Regions from separate parts of the Clostridium fungisolvens genome, predicted to be linked through region 2. Evidence: a T-box and tRNA genes for the amino acid it is inferred to sense, from the RefSeq annotation. Region 2 holds a T-box; the other holds one or more tRNA genes.
The links. A T-box is a leader RNA that pairs with one kind of tRNA and senses whether it is charged. The one in region 2 lies ahead of bsdtw1_RS20050 (glycine--tRNA ligase), so its partner is inferred to be a tRNA-Gly.
Positions count from the first base shown of each region.

Region 1: it has a tRNA-Gly gene. The T-box ahead of bsdtw1_RS20050 (glycine--tRNA ligase) is inferred to sense a tRNA for this amino acid. The anticodon was not compared.

Region 1 covers NZ_BLZR01000001.1:4,280,768-4,283,975, forward strand. Annotated here, with positions in the region: gene bsdtw1_RS18855 (alpha-amylase family glycosyl hydrolase) at 1-484, opposite strand, end outside; gene bsdtw1_RS18860 (hypothetical protein) at 743-1,096, opposite strand; tRNA gene bsdtw1_RS18865 (tRNA-Lys) at 1,633-1,708, opposite strand; tRNA gene bsdtw1_RS18870 (tRNA-Gly) at 1,714-1,787, opposite strand; tRNA gene bsdtw1_RS18875 (tRNA-Gln) at 1,853-1,927, opposite strand; tRNA gene bsdtw1_RS18880 (tRNA-Gln) at 2,228-2,302, opposite strand; tRNA gene bsdtw1_RS18885 (tRNA-Arg) at 2,308-2,384, opposite strand; gene bsdtw1_RS18890 (hypothetical protein) at 2,440-3,114, opposite strand.
Region 2 covers NZ_BLZR01000001.1:4,516,676-4,519,883, reverse strand. Annotated here, with positions in the region: gene lysS (lysine--tRNA ligase) at 1-187, shown strand, start outside; tRNA gene bsdtw1_RS20055 (tRNA-Asn) at 401-475, shown strand; T-box leader at 765-927, shown strand; gene bsdtw1_RS20050 (glycine--tRNA ligase) at 1,110-2,501, shown strand; gene bsdtw1_RS20045 (FAD-dependent oxidoreductase) at 2,651-3,208, shown strand, end outside.

The DNA of each region.
Region 1 (3,208 bases), 240 kb from region 2:
AAGACTTACCACCATCTAATAGATTGTCTATGTTACCTGTTAGTATAGCTTTTGTTTTAAACTGATCTGCATTATTTATAGAATCATATAATTTCTTCTGTTTATAATCTAATCTAAAATATACCTTTGTATCAATGTCTAAGTTTAATTTTATATTGTCACCACTCTTAATTCCGTCTTTGCCATAATTCTCATCAAAAGATTTATTCATGGCAACTTTATATTCATAACTTCCTGCTTTTAGGTCTAATGAAGTTTCATATATACCATTTTTATATTCTTTCATAAGACCTTTCAAATTAGATGGATTCCACTGATCTGATTTCTCAGCAAAAAAATCTCCCACAATGGTTGCCATGGCATCAGCTTGTAAAACAACTTCATCTTCTGCCATAACAGGCTTCACATAAATATTACTAAACAAAGTAATAAATAATGTTAGGCAAGCGAATAAACTCAGAGCTTTGTAATACTTTTTTCTCATATTCATCCCCCTTATACTTTCATGCAATCGATTGCATGTCAATGCGAAACCGTTTGCACTGTAATTATATTATACATGTTCATAATAATATTTCATTTGTGAATTCATATGAATTATTTAAATACTTTTTATATGAAATTCCATATTATGTAATTATAGCTTTCTCTTTACATAAAAATACCACTTTGTAGTTAAATAGTTAAAACCATCACGGATTAACTTGACTACAAAGTGGTCCATATTTAAATTTGACTAAAATTAGAAGGTTTCTAGTTGATCTTTTCTATTAGCTTGCTTATCCTTAATATTGTTGAGGTCTTTTGTTGACATATTTTCTCCATTATTCTTTATGTATCCTGCAGCATTTATCATGTTATCGATTATATTTTGCTGCTCATCTTCTTTATAATTGTCTCCATATACAATTTTGTCCTTTAGGGTGTCTATTTCTCTTTTTCTCGCATCTTGTATCTCTTCAGCATGTTTCATTTGCTCAGAGGATATTATATCTTGATTTTGCTCTATATGTCTTTCTGTTCTTGTATACTTTTCAACAGTATCTACTATCTGATTTATTCTATTTTCTACTTCTTGTTTTCTTCCATCATTCATAATTATTACCTCCTTAAAAACTTTTTGACCTAAACGTGGTAAAGCTTATAGTACTAATAATTTAATGATATGTTTTGAAATATTTCTAAAATTAAGTGATTTTTCGTAAGCTTATTAAATCACCAAATTATAGATAAACTACTTCCTATTGAAACTTATCAAAATAAAGATTCGTAGAAACATCGAAATATTTATTTTGACTCTAAGGTTTGAAGTACTTTATCTGTTCAATTGAAATGGTTCAATTATATTTTGCACCTAAGTAGTCTAATAATACTTATAAATAAATTCATAGTTTATTTATTTTAACCTTCTTAAGAATGGCTAACCATTATTTGTTTTAATTAATCATATAATTAAACCTTTAATGAAACTTAAAATTAGCGAAGCTATAAAACAAAAAACATCTACCATTTTCGTAAAGGCAGATGTGCAAAAAAGCTCACTGGAGAAGGTTTCTTAAACATTTTTTTATTTAAATTTGTTTTAAATATTTTTTAAAACAAAAAAAATCATAATCGAATGATTATGATTTTTGGTGCACCATCAGGGACTCGAACCCGGGGCACCCTGATTAAGAGTCAGGTGCTCTACCAACTGAGCTAATGGTGCTTATTTGGAGCGGGTAGTGGGAGTCGAACCCACCTTTTCAGCTTGGAAGGCTGGAGTATTACCGATATACGATACCCGCACATTAAATTCTATAAATATTATAAATCAATTCCAAACTACTTGTCAACATTTTTTTTAATAACTTGGCTGGGGTGGTAGGATTCGAACCTACGACTGGCGGAGTCAGAGTCCGCTACCTTACCGCTTGGCGACACCCCAATGTCAACATTTTAATTTTATCACTAGATCGATTATTTGTAAATATATACATATATAAAAATTATCTTAAATCTTTATATCTTAGAGAATAAAAAATTCGCTAAAGTGATTTTCTTTAGTAAATTTTTTTGTGCGTCTGCCTTTTCTTAAGCGTATGTGAAGAATCTTACAGGCGACATATTTTTCTTTTTTTATTCTTTAACTTATACTATATCATAAGTATGTTCTCATAATTATCCACAGATATATTTGATGCATAAATATCTAAAGAATAAAAAAAACAGCACGTATAACGTGCTTTGGCTGGGATGGCAGGATTCGAACCTACGGATAATGGAGTCAAAGTCCATTGCCTTACCGCTTGGCGACATCCCAAAATATGGTGCGTCTTAAGGGATTCGAACCCCTGGCCCACGCCTTAGAAGGGCGTTGCTCTATCCAGCTGAGCTAAAGACGCATTTCAAACAAAATATATTTTAATATATCTTTTATAATATGTCAATAGTTATATTTTAGACTATCTCTGTCAAATCCCTTGTTAAAGTTAACTTTAGTTTTTCTCCACTAACTGGATTTTTATGAACCTGCTTACATAGTTCTATCCACTTCTCTTCACTCATTCCTATCTTCTTCTCAAAGGCATCTTCACTATCAGTTTGTAGGTTAGTATTTATAATAAATTGACCTAACTCAGATGCAGATGAAAATACCTTCATATATAAGAATGTATCTATGTCTCCTAACCAACTCATATTGAACTCTCTAGAAAACTTTTTTAACTCTTTCATAACTTTATCGCTTGGAACATCCCACAATGATTTTATAAACGCTATTTGTTTTTTCATTACAGCCGCCTCTGATTGACTTAACTTTCCGTCCTTCAATCCCTCTGATATAATCTTTTCAGCATTCAATTGAGAGAATTCTGCTATATTTTTATATTTTCCTTCTATCCATTTATAAAATGCTTCTGGAAGTAAGCAATATTGTATATATCCTAATAACATTTTAGCCTTAGGTATTGGTGTCCAAACACTTTGTATTCCAGACTTTCTTGTAAAAATTACGTAATGCATATATACTGTTTTTTCTGTTATAGGTTCATTTTCGAATATTCTAGATTTTAAAGTTTTATTATTTCTTACTAGTTTATCCCAATAATCTATAGAGTTATAAGTTACTATCATTTAACCACTTCCTCTCTAAATATGTAAACCTTTTCTATTTAATTATATTTCATATTATTTTATAATGCAATGTAAAAAACCACTTGCTTTAGAT
Region 2 (3,208 bases):
AGCTAAGGAAAGAGAGCTTGGAGATGACGAAGCATATGTAATTGATGAAGAATTTATGAGTGCTCTTGAGACTGGCATGCCACCAACAGGTGGATTAGGAATAGGAATCGATAGAATAATAATGTTCTTAACAGATTCTGCGTCTATAAGAGATGTACTTTTATTCCCAACAATGAAACCACTATAAGAATAAAAATAACCTTGCTTAAATTTTATTTGGGCAAGGTTTTGTTTATATATTTCACTTGCCATTATGCTTATTACTATGGTCAAGTTTTATCTAAAATATAGCTTTTGATAAAACTTGAATTAATAAAATATAATTATAAAAAGTGAAAAAAGTTTAAAAAAGTACTTGCAAAGTTTTTATAAGGTGTTATAATATTATTTGTAATGACGTTCCGCGATAGCTCAATGGTGGAGCACTCGGCTGTTAACCGATAGGTTGGAGGTTCGAGCCCTCTTCGCGGAGCCATTTTTATTTTGTACAATAACCTCATGCTATGCATGAGGTTTTATTATTTTATTACATTTTAGTATAAGTATTGAACTTGAAATTATAACATGGTTATTGAAGACAAATGTTAAAACGGTTATATATTGAACTGATAATTAATATTCATGAAAGTTACATATTAAAGTTCAAATTAATAGTTAGATTAGGAATTCTATATAAAAGCACTATTTTAACATGGGTTTTAAGAGAATTTTATATTTTTCTTGACAATAAGGAATTCTTTGATAAAATACTAATTATAAATGAATATAGCATAATGATAAAGAGGAGTAATTTTTATAACTTTTTAGAGAGACGGTGTTTGGTGTGAACCGTTAAGTTATACTGATGAAGGGCGCTTTTGAATGCTTAGATATTAAAGCAGGGCATTTGCCAAGAAGGGTGGAACCGCGGAAATTTTCGTCCCTTTATGGTAAGGGCTTTTTTTATTTGTCTAAATTAATTTTATTATATGACAATAGTGTAAATATAATAAAAATGCATATTAAATTATGAAATATTAAGCAATGCTATTAATATGTAAACTTATGGAATTTAGAGATAGATTAAATGAACAATAAGTTAAAACTTAATTATAAATGGAGGTATTAAAATGGCAGTTGAAAAAACTATGGATAAACTAGTGGCTTTATGTAAAAATAGAGGTTTCATATTCCCGGGGTCAGATATTTATGGTGGATTAGCAAACTCATGGGATTACGGTCCTCTAGGAGTAGAATTTAAAAATAACGTAAAAAAAGCTTGGTGGAAAAAATTCGTACAAGAAAGCCCTTATAACGTTGGAGTTGATTGCGCTATACTTATGAATAGAGAGGTATGGGTTGCATCAGGACACGTAGGTGGATTTTCAGACCCGCTTATGGACTGTAAAGAATGTAAGACAAGATTTAGAGCTGATAAATTAATAGAAGATCATATGACAGCACAAGGAGCTGAGGTTGCTTCAGCTGATGGATGGTCTAACGAACAATTAAAAGATTATATAGAACAACATCAAATAGAATGCCCTAAGTGTGGAAAGAAAAACTTCACTGATATAAGAAAGTTTAATTTAATGTTTAAAACATTCCAAGGTGTAACTGAAGATGCAAAGGCTGAGATATACCTTAGACCAGAGACTGCTCAAGGTATATTCGTAAACTTTAAAGCAGTTCAAAGAAGTTCAAGAAAAAAGGTTCCATTTGGAATTGCACAAATAGGGAAATCTTTTAGAAATGAAATAACACCAGGTAACTTTACTTTCAGAACAAGAGAATTTGAACAAATGGAGCTTGAGTTCTTCTGTAAACCAGGAACTGATATGGAATGGTTTAATTTCTGGAGAGATTACTGCTGGAATTTCTTATTAAACCTAGGCATGACTAAAGAAAATATAAGAATGAGAGATCATGAACAAGAAGAATTATCATTCTATTCAAATGCAACATCAGATATAGAATATTTATTCCCATTTGGCTGGGGAGAACTTTGGGGAATAGCAGATAGAACTGACTATGACTTAACAAAACATCAGGAACATTCAGGACAGGATATGAGTTACTTAGATCCTACTACTAATGAAAAATATGTTCCATACTGTATTGAACCATCACTAGGAGCAGATAGAGTTGCACTTGCATTTTTAGCAGATGCATACGAAGAACAAGAACTAGAAGATGGAGACGTTAGAAATGTATTGCACCTACACCCAGCATTAGCTCCATACAAAGCAGCAATATTACCATTATCTAAGAAGCTTTCAGAAAAAGCTGATGAAGTATACTCAGAATTAAGAAAGAAGTTTAATGTTGAATATGATGAAGCTGGAAGCATAGGTAAGAGATATAGAAGACAAGATGAAATAGGAACTCCTTTCTGTATAACTGTAGACTTTGATACATTAGAAGATAATGCAGTAACAGTAAGAGATAGAGATACTATGGAACAAGTAAGAATTAAGATAGAAGAACTAGATAATTATATAGCAGCAAAATTAGAATTTTAATTATAGCGATAAAAGGCTGAACAGTTTTATAATCTGTTCAGTCTTTTATTATTTAAGATTATATAAGTTTTAAAATATGGCTCCATGTTGTAACAATATCAATAACAGATAAATATTCTAATATTATACTAATTTAAAAGAGGTAGAATATGAAGCTAGTTATAATAGGTGGTGGATGGGCTGGATGTGCAGCAGCTATCGCAGCAAAGAAAGCTGGAGCTGAGGTAGAAATCTTTGAAAGAACAGACCTGCTTCTTGGTGTAGGCAATGTTGGTGGTATAATGAGGAATAATGGCAGATATACTGCGGCAGAAGAGTTAATAGCTCTTGGAGCAGGAGAACTTATAGACATCATGGATAGAAATGCAATTCATAAAAATGTAGATTTTCCACAACATAAGCATGCATGGCTCTGTGATGTAAGTAAGGTTGAACCAGAAGTTAGAAAATATATTCTTGATCTAGGGATAAAGGTTAATTTTAAGTCTAGAGCTATAAATGTAGTTAAAGAAAATAATGAAATAAAAGCAATAAAGTTTTTTGATAAGACAATTGCAGAAGCTGATGCGTTTGTAGAAGCTACCGGATCTACAGGATCTATGGAAAACTGCAATAAGTATGGCAATGGATGTGTTATGTGTATCTTAAGGTGCCCTACATTTGGAATGAGAGTGAGCTTAAGTGCAAAAGCTGGAATAGTTGATATA